Regions from separate parts of the Azovibrio sp. genome, predicted to be linked through region 2. Evidence: predicted binding sites of a transcription regulator. Region 2 holds the regulator's gene; the other holds the start of a gene.
What was found. The regulator sigma-54, encoded in region 2, starts transcription at its own class of promoters, with help from an activator protein. The targets are predictions, from matches to a motif close to TGGCACGCTTNCTGCTNA.
Positions count from the first base shown of each region.

Region 1: a site for sigma-54 is predicted at 4,911-4,928, ahead of WBH99_RS08375 (pilin). Genes of this name have one in related genera too.

Region 1 is NZ_JBASOH010000087.1:360-8,741, forward strand. It holds gene WBH99_RS08345 (Fic family protein) at 1-894, opposite strand, end outside; gene WBH99_RS08350 (hypothetical protein) at 1,032-1,673, opposite strand; gene WBH99_RS08355 (DUF29 domain-containing protein) at 2,006-2,464, opposite strand; gene WBH99_RS08360 (hypothetical protein) at 2,790-3,245, opposite strand; gene WBH99_RS08365 (pilin) at 3,447-3,980, shown strand; gene WBH99_RS08370 (hypothetical protein) at 4,082-4,864, shown strand; gene WBH99_RS08375 (pilin) at 4,982-5,500, shown strand; gene WBH99_RS08380 (hypothetical protein) at 6,337-6,561, opposite strand; gene thrH (bifunctional phosphoserine phosphatase/homoserine phosphotransferase ThrH) at 6,894-7,505, shown strand; gene purU (formyltetrahydrofolate deformylase) at 7,517-8,380, shown strand.
Region 2 is NZ_JBASOH010000138.1:3,065-18,253, reverse strand. It holds gene rng (ribonuclease G) at 1-1,030, shown strand, start outside; gene WBH99_RS14000 (Lon protease family protein) at 1,137-3,584, shown strand; gene WBH99_RS13995 (dienelactone hydrolase family protein) at 3,750-4,643, shown strand; gene recA (recombinase RecA) at 4,775-5,812, shown strand; gene recX (recombination regulator RecX) at 5,805-6,254, shown strand; gene lptB (LPS export ABC transporter ATP-binding protein) at 6,247-6,981, shown strand; gene WBH99_RS13975 (RNA polymerase factor sigma-54) at 7,018-8,463, shown strand; gene hpf (ribosome hibernation-promoting factor, HPF/YfiA family) at 8,478-8,801, shown strand; gene ptsN (PTS IIA-like nitrogen regulatory protein PtsN) at 8,853-9,299, shown strand; gene hprK (HPr(Ser) kinase/phosphatase) at 9,312-10,250, shown strand; gene WBH99_RS13955 (PsiF family protein) at 10,292-10,615, shown strand; gene WBH99_RS13950 (recombination-associated protein RdgC) at 10,819-11,748, opposite strand; gene trmB (tRNA (guanosine(46)-N7)-methyltransferase TrmB) at 11,888-12,682, opposite strand; gene WBH99_RS13940 (thiazole synthase) at 12,679-13,467, opposite strand; gene thiS (sulfur carrier protein ThiS) at 13,489-13,707, opposite strand; gene WBH99_RS13930 (Maf family protein) at 13,795-14,418, opposite strand; gene rlmH (23S rRNA (pseudouridine(1915)-N(3))-methyltransferase RlmH) at 14,425-14,892, opposite strand; gene rsfS (ribosome silencing factor) at 14,889-15,189, opposite strand, start outside.

The DNA of each region.
Region 1 (8,382 bases), on a different contig from region 2:
TTCCACAATCTGCAGTGACAACTCCGGCAGGCTGGCCAACACCAGCTTCTCACGCTCGACCTTCTTCTCCAGCCGCCGTACCTGTTCAGCCAGGGAACGCAGGAAGAACACCAGCCATGGCTGCCAGTTCGGGGCCTCGGTACGAATCGTGCCCTGCGTCTGGCGCAGCGCCAGATAGTACGCTTCCTTGTTGAGCTCGATCACACTCTCCATCGAGCTATACGGCACGTAGGCATAACCCGCCTGCAAGAGCATCAGCGTGGTCAGGGCTCGACTGATCCGCCCGTTGCCATCCTGGAAGGGATGAATCTCCAGAAACACCACCACGAAGATCGCGGCGACCAGCAGGGGATGCAGCAGTTTGGACTCGCGCTGCGCATTGACCCAACTGACCAGCTCGGTCATCAAACGAGGCGTATCGAACGGCGACGCCGTCTGAAACACAATCCCGATCTGCTCGCCGCGCTCATTGAAGGCCGCCACGCTATTGGTGTTGGTCTTGTACTGACCACGGTGCCACGTATCCTTGTCGCTATGCTGGAGCAGGATCTGGTGTAGCTGCTTGATGTAGTTCTCGGTGAAGGGGATGTCCTGCCAAGCACTGAACACCACATCCATGACCTCCGCGTAACCCGCCACCTCCTGCTCGTCACGCGTATCGAAACGCTTGATCTCCAGGTTGGCCAGCAGTTGCTCGACCTCGCGGTCGGTCAGCTTGCTGCCCTCGATCCGTGTCGAGGAGCCGATGCTCTCGATGGTGGCTACGCGGCGCAAAGCGGACAAACGCTCAGGCGCAAGGGTCCCCAAGGCACGCCAGGCACCTTTGAACTCATCGATTTTGGCGATCAGGGCCAGCATCTCTGGCGTGATCTGGATAGTGTCGGTTCGGAGCATGAACCAATAGTACACCCAATTACACCCATTTCCCAGGCGGCACACCCAATAAGACACCCATTTACACCCAAAAACGCAAAAATCCCCCGACCCCACCACCGTCGAAGGCAGTGAGATCGGGGGATCGTCGTGGCTTTCTATGCCGAGTGATGAGCAGGAACAAGCTTGGCAAATGGCTGGAAGCAGCCCTCATCCACGGTGCAGCAGGGTTCGCGCTTGATGCGGCACTCGTCTTCCCGGTCAGAGCGATCAGGACCGACTTTCTTGCCTTCCAAGCCAAGCACCAGGAAGTCCTCGCCATCCCAAAGTCCTACGTCGCCATTGCGCCCTTTTCCGCTGTACCACGCGCCGACCTCGAGATCTTCCTTCGGGATCTGAGCAGCAATCCTGACCGGTGCAGAGGGCTCATTCAAGCCTGTGCAGGCGGCTTCAAGGCTGAGCACGATATCGATGAACCGGTTGCCAGCGACCCAGTTGACCGCCTGTTTATTGCCCTGGCCACCCGCAGCGACATCCCACTTGAATGCGCGCTGCCGTAGTAGTTGCTTCAGATCGCTCTGCCTCAACGCAGCTTCTCCGCCCGCGAAACCCACCACGATCTGCGCGCCGCGCTCACTGCACAGCGCCTTGATCCCATCAAAATCCACACGGTCTTGATAGTTGGGATGGCCACTGTCTGGAATGGTCGAGGACGGGTTCGGCTTTACATTGCTGTCGAGTGCGATGAGGAGTGGATGACCGGCAAGATCTATCTCAATATGAAAGACTGATCCCATCATCCCGATGACATCGCCTCGGATTATTTACAGAAAAAAGGTTGCACAACCACCTGGGCGCTGATTTCCGCGACGCCAGCTCCCGGTCAAGGCGACCGCAATCGATTTGTCGGATGTCGGTGCGATCGATGAGGCAGGAATCGCGTTGTGCCTGATCGCCCGTGATCGCCACGGTACGAAGGTTGAGCGCGGCTCCCGTGGCGTGCGCCAGATTATGGATGTGGCGCAGGTATGCGGGAAGTTGTGTGGTGAAAACTGCGGCAGTATGAGACAAGCAAAGGGGCCGCATATAGCGGCCCCTGGTCAGCACGCATGAGGCCGGCTGCGCTGCAGTATCACGGGCGTGGCGTGTTCGTCATGCCCGGGAAGAAGCTGTGATCCATGATTTCAGCCAGCGGCCACGGGCACTTTTCCGGAAAATCGGCGTTATCAAGGCCGGTTTCTTTCGAGGCCTCAATAATGGCGTCTCCCCATGCATCGGCCCACCAATCAGGATCGTCCAGCGAGGATTTGAGGCTAGGCATTTTCTGGATTCTCCGCTCGATGCTATCGCGCTGCGTCTTGATCGTGCGTTCCCAGCTCGATCCTTGGCGCTCCGGCTGGAATTCCCACTTGAGCAGATGGAAAAGTAGAACGGCCATCCTGTTTGCCAACTCGCGTTGTTCGCTCTTGCCCACGTCCTCAATCTCCTCCGCAATATGGTGGATGTCCAAGTCAGTGAAGCGCCCCGAGCGCAGCAGAGCGGCCTGTTCTTGAGACCAAGCAATCACATCCTTTTCGTAGGTAGTGCCCATCAAGGACTCCTTAAACAACATTGAAACCACACCAACAGGGAACAGACCCCAATTATCGGTTCTCCCATTGGACTTGACTATCTCAGGACTATCTCAGCAGCGGCTGCATATGACATACCGCTGCCGCTTGGGCCAACGACGAATTGATTGTAGCTCGGCCCATTATCGAAGACGAAGGGCTTCTTGCCGGGTTGTTGAGCCAGCATAACCCGCCCCCAGCCAGCCTGCCTCTGGAACCCCACCGAATACCCGCCGAATACCCGGCCTGGGAACAGGAGACGCCCTGCCGACATGAAGACATCGAGGGCGAAACAACCTCCCGCCGTCAGCGCTGCAGCCCCGCCATCTGGTGCTGGGCGATGCGGTGGCCGTGCGCCGCGGCCTTGGCGATCCACATCAGCGCCAGGTTGTCATCCCGCGCCACCCCCGTGCCGGCGGCGTAGCACTGGCCCAGGCACTGCATCGCATCCGCATGGTTTTGCGCCGCGGCAAGATTGAACCAATACACCGCCGCCGCCGGCCGCCCGGCGCGAAAGCAGCACAGGCCGATCTCCGCCTGCGCCGCGGCATCGCCCGCGTCGGCCTGGCACAACAAGGCCCGCTCCTCGGCCCCCAATTCGAGGCCGGCGAGGGCCAGCACGCCATCGAGTTCGAGCCGCGTCACAGCCGCCGCAGCGGGCAGCTTCTGCAACAGGCCCTCGGCCAGGCGCCGCCACAAGGTGCGCTTACTCAAGCCGGTCAAGGCCACCGCCGCCTCCATGCTGATCGCTTCAAAGTTCATGTCTCATCCTCTTCAACCGCGCCTGGCACAGCCCAGGCCGTGCCAGGCTGTGCCAATGACAGGGCGCCCGTCGTGCCAGAATCCAGCGCATTTTTCACGATGTTGATTTCAAACAGGTTTTCCACCTGGCATGGGCCATGCACTCAGCAAATTGCCGGAAAAGAAATTTCTGGAATGTCCAACCCATAAAGGAGTACTACCATGTCGCAAATTTCCCTCGTGCGCAAGGCACAACAAGGTTTCACCCTGATCGAATTGATGATCGTCGTCGCCATCATCGGCATCCTCGCCGCCGTCGCGCTGCCGGCGTATCAGGACTACACCGCCCGCGCCAAGGTTTCTGAAATGGTCATCGCAGCTACCGCCCCCAAGACCTTGGTCAGCGAGGCCTTCCAATCCGACAGCCTGGCGGGTGTGAAGGCTGCCGCGACCGAATACAATGGTCGTGCCATCACCGAGAAGGAGTCGAAGATGGTGGCCAATATCGCGATTGATGCTGGGACCGGTGCCATCACGGTGACCAGCGCGAGCGCTACCAGCGGTTTGCCCACCGATGCGCAAGGCAAGACCCTTGTGTTCACGCCCAACGTGCAAGGCGCTGCTTTGGCTGATGGTGCTTCTGGTGCGATCGACTGGGCCTGTGCCTCAACCACCAACACCACTGCAACTGCCCGTGGTTTGACTGCGACGCTTGGCAACATGCCTGCCAAGTACGCACCTTCCGAGTGCCGTTGATGACGCACAGGCGGGTATCGGTACCCACCGGAACTGCCTGATCAAGACCCAAGGGCGCTACAAGCGCCCTTTTTCCTGCCCACCTCCTGCCTCATCTCGCCATGCCCCCTGACGCCGTAAATCGTTTTCGCTTTGCGTTTGGCTATGCAGGGCGCCATCTGTTGATTTCGGCCTGCCTTGCTGCGGTGGCGGGCCTCTTTGTGTTTGGCCTGCTCTATCCGCCGCCTTTTGCTTCGCTATTGGGGGTGGGCCGCATGTTCGTGCTGCTGCTGGTGGTGGACGCGCTATGTGGCCCCTTGTTGACCCTGATCTTGGCCAACCCCGCCAAATCGCGGCGCGAGCGCTGGGTCGATTTTTCGCTAATCGGCCTGGTGCAGCTGGCGGCGCTGCTTTATGGCCTGCACAGCCTGTGGCTTGCCCGCCCGGTGGTGCTGGCCTTTGAAGCAGATCGACTGGTGATCGTCAGGGCCAATGAAGTCGAGACCGAAACCCTGGCTCAGGCGCCGGCGGGGCTGCAGTCCTTGCCTTACTGGGGGGTGATGCCAGTGAGCACACGCAAGGCCAGAAATAGCGAGGAATTTTTTGAAAGCGTGCAGTTGAACCTGGCGGGCGTTTCGCCCGCCATGCGCCCCCACTGGTGGCAGCCCTGGGAAAACGCCCACTCTGCCATGGCGCAGCGTGCCCGACCCGTGCGCGATTTGATCGAGCAGCGTCCCCAAGAGGCCGCAACCTTGCAGGCCGCCGTCGCCAAAACCGGGGTTCCAATAGACCAGTTGCGCTTCCTGCCCTTGGCCAGCCGTAAAACCGGAGACTGGGTGGCGCTGCTCGATCCCAGGCTGCAAATCGTGGGCTATGTTCCAGTAGATGGTTTTTTGCGGCCTTGACCCCCGTGTGCCGGCGCACAAGCCCAGCCGCCATGGCGCAAATGGATGGCAGGTTTATTGCATAGGGTTGATTCTGATATTTCATTGCATCACTGAAGCACCAGGAGGTGGCACACCATGAAAAACTTCCGGCAACAAGGTTTCACCCTGATCGAATTGATGATTGTGGTGACCATCATCGGCATTTTGGCCGCCGTGGCCCTGCCGACCTATCAGGACTTCACCACACGCGCCAAAATGACGGAGTTGCTGCTGGCGGGCAACACTGCAAAAGCGCTCGTCTCCGAAGCTTTCCTGGGCGGTGGCGTGGCAGGCGTGACAAGGGCCGCAACGGAATATAACGCCCGATCTGTCGCGGAAAAACAGTCGAAATTCGTCGCCAATATCGCGATCGACCCGGCCTTGGGCATCATTACCGTCACCAGTGCCGGCGCGAGTTCCGGCCTGCCTGCGGACGCACAGAATAAGACGCTGATTTTTACCCCTAACGTCCAGAAAGCGCTATTGGCGGAGGGCGTCACGGGTGCCATCGACTGGGCCTGCGCCTCTTCTACCAATGCCACGGCGGGCGGGCGCGGCCTATCGACGGGTTTGGGCACGCTACCCGCAAAATACGCCCCTTCCGAATGCCGCTGAGCCGCAAAAAGGAGCACGCCGATCAACAGGGTCAGACTCCTTTGATCCTGAGTGGGTTGTTGCGCATAACGAACTGACCGCCAACATCGCCAGGGGAAAGCCCGGCCCTGCACGCTGCACACCGCTTTGTGGATAGGCTTGCTGATTACGCTCCGTGTCGGGCATGGAGATCGTCGTGCCATCCATCCGCTTGATGGAGCGCCCGCGCCACTTCCAATCGCTACGACTTTCAAGTTCCAGGCGCTCACCCACGGGCAGGGCCAACCGGGAAATCAGGGGCAATGGCAAGCGTTGGCGGGCTTTGCAGCAAGGCCCCGTGTTCAGGCCCCTGAGTCAGAATAGTTGTCGCCTCGATTGAATCTGAACCCTGGGTGGCTTTCAGCCTCTTTTAATTTACCGGGACCGGTACGACAACGGCTCAAGGGGGTGCCATGGGCTCTGACCCCATTGATTGTTGGCGCCTCGCTGTGGGCAGGGGTATCAGGTGACATCAAAAACTCGGCGCTGGCGGGACGGCGGTCAGGACTCGTGCTTCAGTCGCTCGACTTCCCTTTTCCGGCGTCGGATCAAACCCCGCATCGCTAACAGCGCTGCGGGACTCGCCGGTCGTGTTGTTGGCCGGTCCTCGTCAAGATAATGGTTTTGCGGTCAGTTCCCACGGCGTACCTCCTGCGCAGGGTGCGGGTGCACTGATTTACGTACTATCCGCGCATTGTTGCGCAAATTTTCATATTGACTGAAGTCGCGGGGACAGAACCCGATGGATCTGCGTGATTCGCGCGGCGCGAGGCTTCAATCAGCTTGTCCTTTGCCCCGGGGATGCCGCAACAGGCGCTTCATCTGGGTTCATCTTTGGATTCGTCTCCGGGTTCGTCCTTGCCTAGAAGGCGGCGGAAAAAACCGGCTATCGTCTGCCGAAAAGCCAGAATGGCGATCAGGATGACGACCAGAAACATCGCGATGATGAAAGAAATGATCGGGAAATTGAGGGCATCCTGGGCAAAAAACCAACTGCCAATGAGGCTCCCGGCAATCAACAACAGTCGGGCAATCAACTGCACTTTTGCATCCTTTCCGCAGCAAGAATTGCTGGATTATTCCTGATATTGACCGCAACAGGTAGCTGAACCCGAAAAATGTGCAGACAGGGCAATTTTTTCCGTGAAGTTTCCATAGCGGCGGCATCGGGATGAGGCATCAGTCCTTTCAGTCTTTCGAGTTGAGGTCAATGAAAAGGGCCCGGCTCGTTTATTGACAGTAGCAAAGCCGCCGCCCCGGCACGACGGGCTGGGGCGGGCTGGGGCGGGCCGGGGCGGCTTTGCGGCCCGCCCACGAGCCCCGGCGCATTCGGGTAGAATCCTGCCTTCATTTGTCGGATTACAGGGAGTTTGTCGTGCGTATCGTCTGTCTCGACCTCGAAGGTGTGCTGGTACCGGAAATCTGGATTGAATTTGCCGAACGGACCGGTATCCCGGAACTGCGCCGCACCACCCGGGATGAACCCGATTACGACAAGCTGATGACTTTTCGCCTGAATCTGCTGCGCGAAAAGCAGCTGGGCCTGCCGGACATCCAGAAGGTGATCGCCGCGATGGGCCCCATGCCCGGCGCCCGGGAATTCGTGGATGGCCTGCGCGAGGATTACCAGCTCGTCATCCTTTCCGACACTTTCTACGAATTCGCCCACCCGCTGATGCGTCAGCTGGGCTGGCCCACCCTGTTCTGCCACAGCCTGGAGGCCGATGCCCAGGGTTTTCTGGTGAATTACCACCTGCGCATGCCAAACCAGAAGCAGGAAGCAGTGCGGCGCTTCAAGGAGCTGAACTTCCAGGTGGTGGCCGCCGGCGATTCTTACAACGATACGGCGATGCTGGGCGAAGCCCACGCCGGCATCCTGTTCCACCCGCCCGAGAACGTGGTGCGGGAATTTCCCCAGTTCCCGGTCACCCGGGACTACGCCGCCCTGCGCCAGGAAATCGACGCCGCCTTCGCCCGCAACGCTTGAGGGCCGACGCCATGCATCGGGAACGCTTCTACACCCTCTCCGCCTCCTGCCCGGATCAGGTGGGGATCATCGCCAAGGTGTCGGGCTTCATCGCCGGACACGGCGGCTGGATCCTCGAATCGAGCTACCACGCCGACGGCCTGACCCAGCAGTACTTCATGCGCATCGAGATCAAGGCGGATTCCCTGCCCTTCCTGCTGGCGGAGTTCCGGGAGCGCTTTCGTACCACCATCGCCGAACCTCTCCAGATGGTCTGGCGCATCAGCGACAGCGCCATCAAGAAGCGGGTGGTCATCCTGGTGTCGAAGCAGGAGCACTGCCTCTACGACCTGCTCGCCCGTTGGCAGGCCAGGGAACTGGATATCGAGATTCCCTGCGTCATTTCCAATCACGACAGCTTCCGGGGTTTCGTGGAATGGCACGGCATTCCCTTCCACCATGTGCCGGTCACCCCAGACAATAAAGCGGCTTCCTACGCCGAAGTGAAGCGGATTTTCGAGGAGGTGCGCGGCGATTGCATGGTGCTGGCGCGCTACATGCAGATCCTCTCCCCGGATCTGTGCGCCGCCTACCCCAACCAGATCATCAACATCCACCACAGCTTTTTGCCCAGCTTCGTCGGCGCCAAGCCCTATCACCAGGCCTATGAGCGGGGCGTGAAGCTGATCGGGGCGACTTGCCACTATGTCACTTCAGACCTGGATCAGGGCCCGATCATCGACCAGGACGTGATCCGCATCGACCATTCGGATGCCCCCGAGGACATGGTGCGCTACGGCAAGGACATCGAAAAGACCGTGCTCGCCCGGGGCCTGCGCTACCACCTGGAGGACCGGGTGCTGGTGCATGGCAACAAGACCGTGGTGTTCCGCTGAAC
Region 2 (15,189 bases):
GGAGCGGGAATCCCTGCGGACCCGCCTTGCCACCCTGGTGCCCGAGGACGAGCCCGGCGGCTTCATCGTGCGCACCATGGCCGAAACCGCCAGCGACGCGGAACTGGTGAACGACATTGCCTACCTGAGAAAGTTGTGGCGGGACATCCGCGACAAGGCCCGGGTTTCCGGTGCGCCCAGCCTCCTCTACCACGAACTGCAGCTGGCCCAGCGGGTGCTGCGGGATTTCGTGAACCCTGAAACCGAGAAGATCATCATCGACTCGCGGGAGAACTTCCTGAAGCTGGAGACCTTCGCGGCGGAATACACTCCGGCGGTGAGCCCGCTGCTGGAGCACTACACGGGCCAGCGGCCGCTCTTTGATCTGTACGGGGTGGAAGATGAAATCGAAAAGGCCCTGGCCCGGCGGGTGGAGCTCAAGTCCGGCGGCTACCTGATCATCGACCAGACCGAGGCCATGACCACGGTGGATGTGAATACCGGCGGTTTCGTGGGGCTGCGCAACTTCGACGACACCATCTTCAAGACCAATCTGGAGGCCACCCAGACCATCGCCCGGCAATTGCGGCTCCGCAATCTGGGCGGCATCATCATCGTGGATTTCATCGACATGGAGAACCCGGTCCACCGTCAAGCCGTGCTGGCCGAGTTCAACAAGGCCCTGGCCCGCGACCACACCCGCCTGACGGTGAATGGCTTTACCGCGCTGGGCCTGGTGGAAATGACCCGGAAACGCACCCGGGAATCCCTCGCCCATGTGCTGTGCGAGCCCTGCCCCACCTGCGGCGGCCGGGGCGAGGTGAAGACGGCGCGCACGGTTTGTTATGAGATCCTGCGCGAACTGTTGCGCGAGGCGCGCCAGTTCGATGCCAGGGAATACCGGGTGCTCGCCAGCCCCCAGGTGATCGACCTGTTCCTGGATGAAGAATCCCAGTCCCTGGCCCAGCTTTCCGACTTCATCGGCAAACCCGTTTCCCTGCAGGCCGAAGCCAGCTACGCCCAGGAGCAGTACGACATCGTGCTGATGTGAGGTTTCACCGCATCCCGCCGCGTCTCGCTTGCCACCCACCCAAGCCACCCAAGCCACCCAACCCCGGGGAACGGAACCTCCGCCCCCTTTTTCACCCCTGTAAGCCATGACCACCACCACTGCCCTGACTCCCCCCCAACTCCGCCTGTGCTGCGACCCCGCCTGCCTGGGTTTTTCAAGTACGGACGAGCTGGCCGACCTGCCCGGCGGCCTGGGCCAGGCCCGGGCCGAGGCCGCCCTGCAGTTCGGGCTCTCGATGCCGCACCAGGGCTACCATGTGTTCGTGCTGGGCGAGCCGGGGACCGGCCGCCACGCCACGGTGTTCCGCCTGCTGCAGGAACAGGCCGCACGGGCCCCGACCCCGCCGGACCTGTGCTACATCCACAATTTCGAGGACCCGCGCACCCCGCGCCTGCTGCGCCTGCCGGCCGGGCGCGGCATCAAGCTGCGCAATGCCCTGCAGCAGTTCGTGCGGGAGCTGACCCCGGCCATCGATGCGGCCCTGGATGCAGATACCCATGTGGATCGGGTGCAGGCGCTCCAGGATGGCCAGAAGAAGCGCGAGGAGGAAGCCATTGCCGCGCTGGGCCAGGCGTGCGCGGCGGACGGCCTGTGTCTCTTGACCACCCCGGAGGGCTTTGTCTTTGCTCCTACCCTGGATGACAAGCCGATGACCCCGGAGGCCTTCGAGGCCCTCTCGGAGGCCGAACACCAGGCCATTGAGCGCCGTGTGGAAAGCTGGAGCCTGAAGCTGGCCGACCTGCTGGCCGACTTTCCCGGCTGGCGTCAGGAGTTGCAAAAATCCATCGAGCGGGCCGAGCGCCAGGCCCTGACCCCGGTGCTGGCCCACCTCACCCGGGGCCTGCGCCGCCACCATGCGGATCTGCCCGAAGTGCTGGCCTTCATCGATGCCATCAGCGCCGACGTGATTACCTGTGTGGCGCGCGGCAGCGTGCCCGGTGAAGACGAAGAAAACCCGGACAGCGAGCTCGAGCAGGGCAAGTTCAGCTTCCACCGTTACCAGGTGAACTTGCTGGTGGATCACAGCCAGACCCGGGGGGCGCCGGTGATCCGGGAGGACAACCCGGGCTTTGGCAACCTGATCGGCAGCATCGAGCACCTGCCCATGCCCGGCGGCCATGCCACCCATTTCAACCTGATCCGCGCCGGGGCCCTGCACCGGGCCAGCGGCGGCTATCTGGTCGTGGACGCCGGCCGCCTGCTCACCCAGCCCTATGCCTGGGACGGCCTGAAACGGGCGCTGCGCAGCAGCCGCATCGCCATCGAGCCCCCCGCCGAGGCTCAGGGCTGGAGCAGCCAGGCCACCCTGAACCCGGAGCCGGCGCCCTGCCAGGTCAAGGTGGTGCTGGTGGGGGAGCGGGAGCTGTTCTACCTGCTCACCGAGAACGATCCGGATTTCGTGGAGTTGTTCAAGGTGGCCGCGGATTTTGACGACGAGTTGCTGCGAACGCAGGAAAACGAAAACCACTATGCCCGCCTCCTGGCCACCCTGGCGCGCCGGGGCGGGTTGTTGCCCTTCAGCGCCGAGGCGGTGGCCCTGCTGATCGAGGCGGCGGCCCGCCATGCCGAACACGCCCTGCGCCTTTCCCTGCACACCCGCCATCTTTCCGACCTGATGCGGGAGGCGGATTACCATGCCAGGGCCGAAAATGGCGATGCCAGCCGGGTGGAAGCCCAAGCCATCAGCGCCGCCCTGGCGGCCCGGGCCCGGCGGGCCGACCGCTATCCGCGCCATGTGCTGGAGTCCACCCTGGAGGGCTGCACCCTGATTTCCACGGACGGGGAGCGGGCCGGTCAGGCCAATGCCCTGGTGGTGGTGGAACTGGCGGGCGAGCGCTACGGCCATCCGGTGCGGGTCACGGCCACGGCCCGGGTGGGGGACGGGGACGTCGTGGATATCGAGCGGGAAACCGAGCTGGGCGGCGCCATCCACTCAAAAGGAGTGCTCATCCTCACCGCTTTCCTGGCCGCCCGCTTCGCCCGGCATCAGCCCCTTTCCCTGGCGGCGAGCCTGGTGTTCGAGCAGTCCTACGGCCAGGTGGAGGGGGATTCTGCCTCTTTGGCCGAACTTTGCGCCCTGCTCTCGGCCCTGGCCCAGGCCCCGATCCGCCAGAGCCTGGCCCTGACCGGCTCGGTCAATCAGTTTGGCGAGGTGCAGGTGATCGGCGGCGTCAATGAAAAGATCGAAGGCTTCTACGACCTGTGCAAGGCCCGGGGCCTGACGGGGACGCAAGGGGTGCTGATCCCGGCCGCCAGCGTCGCCCACCTGATGCTGCGTCCGGATGTGGTGGAGGCGGCCGAGCGCGGCCAGTTCCACGTCTGGCCCGTGGCGACGGTGGATGAAGCCATGGAGCTGCTGACCGGCCTGCCCGCCGGCACGCCCGACAGTCGCGGCCATCTGCCCCGGGGCAGCCTCAACGAGCGGGTGGCCCGGGCCCTGGCGGAAATGACGGCGGCCCTGCATCCGGCCCACCCGGAAGAGCGGCCCGTCTGGCGCAAGCCGGTGCGTCACAACCGCTTCAGCGCTAGTTGAACGGATGGCATCGACGCCAGGCGCCGGGCCTTGTTTTGCCGCTGCGGTGCGCCTTCCGCCCTGGCGATGCGCTTTCAAAAAGGCCGGGCCTACCGGGCCTACCGGGCGGGCCGCTGCGGGGCTATCATGCCGTTCCCTCTTTCCCACCTCAGGAAGGCATCTCCCATGACAAGCAAACATTCCGAATTCGATAGCCTGGTCCCGGGGCGCCCCCTGGATCGCCCCTTCAGCCGCCGGGATTTCATCACCACCGCCGCCGGGGTGGGTTTTGCCCTGGCGACCCAGCCGATCATGGCCCAGACCGCCATCCACACCGACAGCGCCGGCTTGCTGGCAGGCCGGGTCAAGCTCGCTTCGCCCCTGGGCGAGGTGGAAGCCTACCAGGCCCGGCCCGCCGGCCAGGAGCACTTGCCGGTGATTCTGGTGGTGTCGGAAATTTTCGGCGTCCATGAATACATCGCCGATATTTGCCGCCGCCTCGCCAAGCTCGGCTACCTGGCCATCGCCCCCGAGCTGTTTGCCCGCCAGGGCGACCCGCGCCAGATCGAGAGCGTGCCGGAAATCCTGGAGAAGATCACGGCCAGGACCCCGGATGCCGAGGTGCTCTCCGACCTCGACGCCTGCGCCGCCTGGGCCTTCCAGAACGGCGGCGATCCGGCCCGGCTGGGCATCACCGGCTTTTGCTACGGCGGCCGCATCACCTGGCTCTATTGCGCCTACCGATCTTCCCTCAAGGCCGGGGTGGCCTGGTATGGCCGCCTCGAAGGCGAGGTGACGCCGCAAACCCCGCGCCATCCCCTGGATGAGGTCGCCGAGTTGAAGGCCCCGGTGCTGGGGCTCTACGGCGGCGAGGATAGCGGCATCCCCCTGGCCTCCGTGGAACGGATGAAGAAGGCCCTCGCAAGCGCCGCGGCCCCCGCCGCCCGGGCATCGCAGATCATCCTCTACGATCAGGCGCCGCACGCCTTTCATGCCGATTACCGCCCCAGCTACCGCAAGGCAGCGGCCGAGGATGGCTGGCGGCGGATGCTGGCCTGGTTCCAGCAACACGGCCTGTAAGCCGCCGGCCTTGCATCCGCTCCGGAAGCGCATATACTGTACGCCCATACAGTACATGGGCTTCCGGCAAAATTTATTCCACATCCGGGGCTTGTGCCATAATTCCCCGCTGAACATTCAAGGTAACTTCCATGGACGACAACAAAGCAAAGGCCCTGGCCGCTGCCCTGGCCCAGATCGAGAAACAGTTCGGCAAGGGTTCCATCATGAAGATGGGCGAGGCCGAGATTGACGAGGCCATCCAGGTGGTGTCGACCGGCTCCCTCGGGCTGGATCTGGCCTTGGGCGTCGGCGGCCTGCCCCGGGGCCGGGTGGTGGAAATCTACGGTCCCGAGTCTTCCGGCAAGACCACCCTCTGCCTGCAGGTGGTGGCCGAGATGCAAAAACTGGGCGGGACCGCCGCCTTCATCGATGCAGAACACGCCCTCGATCCCCAGTATGCCCAGAAGCTGGGCGTCAATGTGGGCGAGCTGCTGATCTCCCAGCCCGATACCGGCGAACAGGCCCTGGAGATTGCCGACATGCTGGTGCGTTCCGGCTCGGTGGACGTGATCGTCATCGACTCGGTCGCCGCCTTGACCCCGAAGGCCGAAATCGAAGGCGAAATGGGCGACTCCATGATGGGGCTGCATGCCCGCCTGATGAGCCAGGCCCTGAGGAAACTCACCGCCAACATCAAGAAGACCAATACCCTGGTGATCTTCATCAACCAGATCCGGATGAAGATCGGCGTCATGTTCGGTTCTCCCGAAACCACCACCGGTGGCAATGCCCTCAAGTTCTATGCTTCCGTGCGCCTCGACATCCGCCGCATCGGCGGCATCAAGAAGGGGGACGAGGTGATCGGCAACGAAACCAAGGTCAAGGTCGTCAAGAATAAGGTGGCGCCGCCGTTCCGGGAAGCCATCTTCGACATCCTCTACGGCGAGGGCATCTCCCGCGAGGGCGAGGTCATCGAACTGGGCGTGATCCACAAGATCATCGACAAATCCGGGGCCTGGTACGCCTACAAGGGCGACAAGATCGGCCAGGGCAAGGACAATGTGCGCGAATTCCTCAAGGCCCATCCGGACCTGGCCAGGGAAATCGAAGCCCGCATCCGCGAGATCGTCAATCCCGCCAGGACGGCTCCCGCCCCGGCTCCCGCTCCGGCTCTGGCCGATGCCTGAAAGCCTGGAGGCCAGGGCACTGGCCTTGCTGGCCCGGCGCGAATACAGCCGGGCCGAACTGCAACGCAAGCTGGCGCCCCACGCCGGATCTGCTGAAGCTCTGACGCAACTGCTCGATGAACTGGTCCGGTGCAGCAAGCTGAGCGATGACCGCTACGCGGAAATGCGGGTCAATGTGCGGGGCCGCCGCTATGGCAATGCCCGTCTGGTCCAGGAACTGCGCCAGTCCGGCGTGGAGCCCGAGGCCATTGCCGCCGCCCTGGCCCAAAGTGAGGATGAACACGGTCGCTGCCGGTCCGTCTGGCAGAAAAAATTTGCCACCCTGCCCGACTCGCCGGCCGAACGGGCGCGGCAACAACGATTCCTCCAGTACCGGGGCTTCTCCCAGGAAGCCATCCGCCGGGTGCTGCAGGGCCTGAATGAAGATGGCCGCCATGAATGAACCGCGCAGTTGCCTGAGCGCCCACCATCTCAAAAAACGCTACAAGGCCCGGGATGTGGTGGCCGATGTCTCCTTCGCCGTCAAAAGCGGCGAAGTGGTAGGCCTGCTCGGTCCCAACGGGGCCGGCAAGACCACCTGCTTTTATATGATCGTCGGTCTGGTGGCAGTCGACGGGGGGGACATTTTCATCGATGACACCAGGCTGACCCACCTGCCCATTCACCTGCGCGCCCGGCGGGGGCTTTCCTATCTCCCCCAGGAGGCCTCCGTGTTCCGCAAGCTGAACGTCGCGGAAAACATCCAGGCCGTGCTGGAACTGCAGAATCTCCCGCCCCAGGAAATCAAGGAGCGGCTGGAAAACCTGCTCGAAGAGTTGCACATCACCCACATCCGCCACACCCAGGCGGCGGCCCTCTCGGGCGGCGAGCGGCGCCGGGTCGAAATCGCCCGGGCCCTGGCGACCCAGCCCCGTTTCATCCTGCTGGACGAGCCTTTCGCCGGGGTGGACCCGATTGCCGTGCTCGACATCCAGAAGATCATCCGCTTCCTCAAAGAGCGCAATATCGGCGTGCTGATCACCGACCACAACGTGCGGGAAACCCTGGGCATCTGCGATCACGCCTGGATCATCAACGAAGGCCATGTCCTTGCGTCTGGTTCTCCGAGCGAGATCGTCTATAATGAAGACGTAAGAAAAGTTTATCTGGGCGAGCATTTCCGCCTTTAAGCTGCGGTTTTGTAAAAGCTCACCTCTCTCCCGCCGATGAAACCTTCCCTCCAGCTCAAGATTTCCCAGCAATTGGCGCTGACGCCCCAGTTGCAGCAGGCGATCAAGCTTTTGCAACTTTCGACCCTGGAAATGAACCAGGAAATCGAACGTTATCTGCAGGAAAACCCGCTGCTGGAGCGTGAGGACGAGCCGGAGCGGGAAAACACCTACAATACCAGCAGCAGCAACGAGCGGGGCCAGGAGGAGCCGGTCCCGGCCCGGGAAGAAAGCAGCGAGGAGCGCGCCGAACTCAGCCGCAGCGAGGTGGAGGAAGATCGCTGGTCCCAGGACAGTGGCAGCTATGGCAGCCCCGCCCGGGACCGGGATGATGACGAAGGCGATAGCCAGGACCTCCAGGCCGCCACCACATCCTTGCGTGAACACCTGACCTGGCAACTGGGCATGACCCAGTTTTCCGACCAGGACCGCGCCCTGATCCGTTTCCTGATCGAAGGGCTGGATGATGACGGTTATCTCTCGGCCAGCCTGGAAGAATTGCTGGAAACCATTCCGCCCGAATATGAAGTGGAACTGGACGACCTCGAAATCGCCCTGCGCCAGCTGCAAAGCCTGGACCCCACCGGCGTCGCGGCCCGTTCCCCCCAGGAATGCCTGGCGCTGCAACTGAAGGCCCTGCCTCAGGATCAAACCCGGGACCTGGCGCTGGCCGTGGTGGAACGGCACCTGGACCTGCTGGCCGCCCGGGATTTCAACAAGATCAAGAAATCATGCGCTTGCGATGATGACGCGCTCAAAGCCGCCCATGCGCTGATCGTCGGCCTCGATCCCCGGCCCGGCGCCCGCTTTGCGGCCATCGATACGCGCTACATCATTCCCGATGTCATCGTGAAGAAGCTGCGCGGCAAATGGACCGCCCAGATCAATCCCGATGCCTACCCCAAGCTCAGGATCAACCGGCTTTATGCAGAAATCCTGTCCCAGCAGCGCCGCGGGGAGGGCGGCCTGTCGAATCAGCTGCAGGAAGCCCGCTGGCTGATCAAGAACGTCCAGCAGCGTTTCGATACCATCGCCCGGGTCTCCCAGGCCATCGTCGATCGCCAGCGCCAGTTCTTCGAGCACGGCGAAGTCGCCATGCGCCCGCTGGTGCTGCGCGAGATTGCCGACACCATCGGCCTGCATGAATCCACCGTCTCCCGGGTGACGAGCCAGAAGTACATGGCCACTCCCCGGGGTATCTTTGAATTGAAGTACTTCTTTGGCAGCCATGTCTCCACCGATACCGGCGGGGCGTGTTCTGCCACGGCTATCCGGGCTTTGATCAAGCATTTGATCAGTGCTGAAGATGGCAAGAAGCCCTTGTCGGATAGTCAAATATCCGAAATACTAGGCCAGCAGGGAATCGTTGTGGCCCGGCGCACCGTGGCGAAATACCGCGAAGCGCTCAACATCCCGCCGGTCAATTTACGCAAGACCCTGTAAGAGAGGAGAAAAAAATGAATCTACAGATCAGCGGCCACCATATCGAAGTCACGCCTGCCCTCCGCGAGTATGTGGAAGCCAAGCTTGAACCCGTCATCAACCACTTTGACCGGGTCACCGGCGTGAATGTCATCCTGTCGGTGGAAAAACTGAAGCAGAAGGCCGAAGTCACGGTACATGTGCCGGGCAAGGACATTTTTGTCGAAAGCAGCGAAGATGATCTTTATGCTGCCATCGACAGCATGTTCGACAAGCTGGACCGTCAGGTTCTGAGGCACAAGCAGAAGCTTCAGGACCATCACCGCGGCGACAAGGTTGCCGATCATCTCGAGGATTGATGTCTGCGGCCGCAACCCCCGGTTGCGGCCCGGTCCTCTCCGGTTCCCATCATGAAATTGATTGCTCAACTCCTGCCCGCATCCCATGTCCTGCTGGGCATGGATGCCGGCAGCAAAAAACGGGTATTCGAGCAGGCCGCCCAGATGTTCGAAAGCGCGGATGGCATTGCTGCGGCGCAGGTCTTCGATAGCCTGTTCGCCCGGGAAAAACTCGGCTCCACCGGCCTGGGCCAGGGGATTGCCATCCCCCATGGCCGCATCAAGGGCCTCAAGCAGGCCACCGGCGCCTTCATCCGTCTGGCCGAGCCGATTCCCTTCGATGCCCCGGATGGCCGCCCCGTGTCCCAGCTTTTCATCCTCCTGGTGCCGGAACAGGCCACGGAAGAACACCTGCAGATCCTGTCCGAACTCGCCACCTGCTTCGCCGACCGGCAGTTTCGGGAGCAGCTTGCCGCAGCCACCGACGCCGCCCGTGTCATCACCCTGTTCTCTGCCTGATCCGGCCCCTGCATGCAGGAAATCAGCCTAGTCCAGCTCTTCGAGGATCACCGGGACAAGCTCGAACTGTCCTGGGAAGTGGCCGTCGGCACCAACCGCCGCATCAGCCTGAAGGAATCCGGCAACTACGGCGCGGACGTGGTGGGGCACATGAACCTGATCCACCCGGAACGCCTGCAGGTGATCGGCACCGCCGAAATCGCCTGGCTCCGGCGTGTCTCCGAAGCCCAGTTTGGCAGCCAGGTCGGCGCCCTCCTGGCGGCACAGCCGCCGGCCCTGATCGTTGCCGACGGATTGCCGGTTCCCGATGCCTTGCGGACCATTTGCGAAAGCACCCGGACGCCGCTGCTGACGGCGGCCAAACCCTGCGCCGCGGTGATCGACCTGCTCCGCATTTATCTATCGCGTCGCCTGGCGGACATCACCTCCGTCCACGGGGTCTTCATGGACGTGCTGGGCATGGGCGTACTGATTACCGGCGATTCCGGCGTGGGCAAATCGGAACTCGCCCTGGAACTGATCTCCCGCGGCCACGGACTGGTCGCCGATGACGTGGTGGAACTGGCCCGCATCGCCCCCACCACCCTGGAGGGGCGCTGCCCGGGCATGCTGCAGGATTACCTGGAAGTCCGCGGCCTGGGGCTTCTCAACATCCGCACCATCTTTGGCGAAACGGCGTCCCGCCGCAGGATGAAGCTGAAGTTGATCGTCTACCTGCAAAAAACCGTGTCCGGTGTCGATGCCCCGCGCCTGCCCCTCGATGCCCAGACCCAGAATGTTCTCGGCGTGCCCATCCGCAAGGTGGTGATTCCCGTGGCGGCAGGGCGCAACCTGGCTGTCCTGCTGGAGGCCGCCGTGCGCAATACCATCTTGCAACTGCGCGGCATCGACAGCATGCAGGAATTCATTTCCCGCCAGCAAAAAGCGCTGGTGCTGGACGAGGAACTCTAAGACAATTCAGCTTGCATTTTTTCAAGCCAAAGGAGAAGTCCATGAAGCAAGTGATCTGCACCCTCGCCATTGCCTTTACCCTGGGGCTCGGTACGGCCTATGCGGAAGATGCGCCCGCCAGGAAGGCCCCGAGTCCGGCGCAGCAGGCTCAGCAGGAAAAAATGAGGGGCTGTAACCAGGAAGCCAAGGCCAAGGAACTCAAGGGCGACGAGCGCAAAGCCTTCATGAAGGAATGCCTGTCCACCAAGACCGCTTCCGGGGCCAGCCAGCGCGACAAGATGAAGGCCTGCAACCAGCAAGCCGGCGACAAGGCCCTGAAAGGTGATGAACGCAAAGCCTTCATGAGCGAGTGCCTGAAGAGCTGAGGCAAGGCCGCCTTGCCCAAAAAAAATCCCGGCGCGCCGGGATTTTTTTTTGGGCTCACTTGCCTTTTCGCGCAAGATTGCCGGGGCCTCGATTTCGCGGGGCGGTGGAATCCATCCTCGTCCGGCTGGGTCTGGCGGCTTCGAACCGCTTGCCGGAAGAGGCGGGCCGGAAACCTGCGCGGCGGGGAGGTGGCGGGCCGGGTTCAGAAGGGCGGTTCGTCCTGGCTGGCAGCTTCCGGCGCGGCCTGTTCGCCGCCCAGCGCTTCGAGCAGGGCCGGGATGAAGCGGGCGAATTCTCCTGCCATCAGGGCAAATTCCGCATCGAAGATTTCCTCGGCGTTCCCGGCGTCCTGCCCGGCGTTTTCCTTGATGACATCCAGGAAGGCCAGGCGTTTGATCTCGCCTTTTTCGGTCAGCACGAAACTGATCCGGTCGTCCCAGGTCAGGGCCAGGCGGGTGGGCAGCTTGCCGGCCGTGAGGTGGGCCTTGATTTCATCGCCTTCCAGGGGGTGGCGCACATAACGCACGGCGGCTTTTTCCTCGTCCGTCGACTTCAGCTCGCAATCCCGGTCCACCGTGAACCCCGCCGAGGCGTCCCCCGCTGCCAGCCAGCCGGACATGGCGGCCGCGGGAGAATGCTGCGTTTTCACCAGGGCCAGGGGCAGATCGTCCAGGCACTGGCGCAGGTGTTCCAGCACTTCTTCGGCCTTCATCAGGCTCGGGGCGTCCACCCCCAGCCAGCCATGGACCGGATCGATCCAGACCGGCGTCTTGCGCCGGCGCAGGAAAGCCCGGGGCAGCAGTTCTGTGGTGACCTGGTCCTTCAGATCGCGCAGGGCCTTGCGGCCGGGCGGGTAGCCCTGTTCGGCGGCCATTTTCCCGGCCCGTTCCTTGACCTCGTCATTGACGACGGAGGACGGCAGCAGGCGCTGTTCCACGGCCAGGGAGAGCAGCCACTGGCCACCGACAAAATGGACCAGCTCGCCGCCCCGGGGGGGCACCCAGCCCCGGCTCAGCGGGTCCTGGCTGCCACAGGGCACGAAGCGGCCCCGGGCCAGTTGTTCCACCAGGGCGGACAGTTCCAGCTTCCAGGGGGCGGGCAGGCGATACAGTTGCAGGTTGCGAAACCACATGTTGACTTCCTGTGACGTTTCAAGGGCCAGGGCGGCAAGGCCCTGGCAAAAAGCAGCCGCCTGCTGGCGCAGGCCGGCCATCCATCATGGAGCGGCGTGAGCCGCTGGCGCTCGCCCTGGAGCAGGAACGAGGGCGCGATCAGGTCCGACGCTTGAACACCAGATCCCAGACGCCGTGACCCAGGCGCAGGCCACGGTTCTCGAACTTGGTCAGGGGGCGGTAGGCGGGCCTGGGGGCGAAGCCGGGCAGGTTGGCGGTGGAATCGGCTTCCAGGGCGGCGGCCAGGGCCGCGGGGGTGGGGCTGGCGACACTGTTTTCCAGATCCGGCGCCTGGCTCAGCACTTCTAGCATCTGCAGGGCGTAGTTTTCCCAGTCGGTGGCGCAGTGGAGGTAGCCGCCGGGTTTGAGGCGGCGGGTGAGCAGGGCCACGAAGGGCGGCTGGATCAGGCGGCGCTTCTTGTGCCGGGTCTTGTGCCAGGGGTCGGGGAAGAAGATGTGGATGCCGTCAAGGCTGGCCTCGGGCAGCATGTCGCGCACCACTTCCATGGCGTCAAGGTTGCCGATGCGCAGGTTGCTGAGCCCCTTTTCGGCAATCAGCTTGCACAGGGCGCCGACGCCGGGCACATGCACTTCCAGGCCGAAATAATCGTTTTCCGGGTGGGCCTCGGCGATCCGGGCGGTGGTTTCCCCCATGCCGCAGCCGATTTCGAGAATCTTCGGCGCCTGGCGGCCGAACAGGGCCGCCAGGTCGATCGGGGTGGCCTGGTAGGGCACGCCCAGCCGGGGCAGCAGGGTGTCGTAGTAGCGCTGCTGGGCGGCCGACATGCGCCCGGCCCGGCGCACGAAGCTGCGGATGTGGCCGTGTGAATCGGGCTCCGGACCGGCGCGGCCTCCGGCGCCGGCGCCTTCTTGCGGCGCTGTCATGGCGTTCATGCTCGGGAACCGATCAGGCCGGAGGTGGGAGAAGAGGGATCGGCGCTGTAGTGCTTCTTCGGCATGCGCCCGGCCAGGAAGGCGGTGCGTCCGGCCTCGACCGCCTTGCGCATGGCAGAGGCCATCAGCACCGGGTTTCTGGCGTGGGCGATGGCGCTGTTCATCAGCACCCCGTCGCAGCCCAGTTCCATGGCGATGGCGGCATCGGAGGCGGTGCCGACGCCCGCATCCACGATCACCGGCACCTTGGCGTTGTCGATGATCAGGCGCAGGTTCCAGGGATTGAGGATGCCCATGCCGGAGCCGATCAGGGAGGCCAGGGGCATGATGGCGGCGCAGCCCAGCGCTTCGAGCATCCTGGCCTGGACCGGATCGTCGGTGCAGTACACCATCACCTGGAAGCCGTCCTTCACCAGCACTTCGGCGGCTTTCAGGGTTTCCGGCATGTTGGGGAACAAGGTGGTGGAATCGCCCAGCACTTCGAGCTTCACCAGGGCGTGGCCGTCCAGCAGTTCCCGGGCCAGGCGCAGGGTGCGCACCGCCTCTTCGGCGCTGTAGCAGCCGGCGGTGTTGGGCAGGATCGTGTATCGGGAAGGGGGAATGGCATCGAGCAGATTGGGCTGCCCGGGGTCCTGGCCGATGTTGGTGCGGCGGATGGCGACGGTGACAATCTCGGCGCCGGAGGCCTCGATGGCCATCCGGGTTTCATCGAAATCCCGGTATTTGCCGGTGCCGACGAGAAGGCGGGAGCCATAGGCCCGGCCTGCGATGCGCAATTGATCCATGAAATTGATCCTGAAAAAAGCTTAGCCGCCGCCTACGGCAACGACGATTTCGAGTTGGTCGCCATTGGCCAGCAAGATGTTGCCATACTGGCTCCTGGGGACGATTTCCCCGTTGTGCTCCACGGCGATGCGCTTGCCGGTATAGCCCAGCTGCTCGATCAGCGCGGCGAGGGTGAGGGAGGTTCCGGAAAAGCGGCGGCTTGTGCCGTTGAGCGTCAGTTCGAGCATGGCTGCGGTCATGGGCGGCCTTTGCCAGGAAGGTCGCGAAAATGAAGTGGGGCGAAGTTTACTACTGAACCTGCGGCTTGGGTTTCATGTCCCGTTCCCTTAGAACGGATAAGCAAACATCTTGAGGAGCTGGCCGGTTTCGCACAGGGGCAAGCCCATGATGCCGGTGTAGCTGCCGCTGATGTGTTCGACAAACAGGCCGGCGCGGCTCTGGATGCCATAGGCGCCGGCCTTGTCCATGGGTTCGCCGCTTGCCACATAGCGCTGGATTTCGGCCTCTTCCAGGGCCCGGAAGCGCACCTCGGAAATGCTCAGGGCGGTTTCCATCCGGTCTTCAAACCCCACGGCCACACCGGTCAATACCCGGTGGCTGCGGTCCGAAAGGCGACGCAGGATGGCGGCGGCATCCGTGGCATCGACCGGCTTGCCGATGATGAGACCATCCACATCCAGCGTGGTGTCGGCGGCCAGGACAGGTTGGGCGATCAGATGGCGCCACTCGATCAAGCGCTGCCCATGTCGGGCCTTGGCCCGGGCCAGACGCACCACATAATCCTCGGCCGCCTCGCCAGGGACGGGGGTTTCGTCGGTTTCCGGATCGGCCCGGTCGCCGGTGCGAAAGATCAGGGTATCGAAATGGACGCCTATCTGCGTCAGCAACTCCCGCCGCCGGGGACTGCGGGAGGCCAGGTAGATGCGCTGAAAGCCTGAGGTGAGGTTCATGCCGGGTCATTCACGGTGGTAGGGGTGGTTCTTCAGGAGGCTGACCGCCCGGTACAACTGTTCGCAGAGCAGCAGGCGGGCCATGCCGTGGGGCAGGGTCAGGCTGGAAAGGCGGATCATCTCGTCGGCCTGCTGTTTCAGTCCGGCATCCAGGCCGTCGGCCCCGCCGATCAGGAGCGCCGTGTCGCGGCCATCCTGCATCCAGGCTTCCAGCCGTTCGGCCAGTTTCCTGGTGCTCAGGTCGCAGCCCTTTTCATCCAGGGCCACCAGCCGGACGCTGTCGCCAGCGGCATGAAGGATGCGTCCCTTCTCGGCCGCCTGCAGCTGTTCCCGGGTCCTGGCGCCACGGGGTTCGGGTTTGACTTCGATGACCTGAGTGGGCAACTCCCGGGGCATGCGTTTCAGGTATTCCTGACACCCGGCCACCACCCAGTCCGGCTGTTTGTGGCCCACGGCCACAATGGACAGCTTCATGCGCTGCTGTGCTCGCCTTCCAGGGCCTTCTGGCGCCGGACCGGCGTGGTCTGCCACAGTTCTTCCAGGTTGTAATAGGCACGCACGGCCGGCTGCATCACATGCACCACGATGTCACCGAGGTCTACCAGCACCCATTCGCCGGTTTCCTCGCCCTCGATGGAGACCACTTCTCCCCCGGCTTCCTTCACCTTGTCCTGCACATTGCGGGCCAGGGCCTTGACCTGCCGGTTGGAATCACCGCAGGCGATGATGATGCGATCGAACAAGGAGGTGAGCTGGGTGGTGTTGATGACT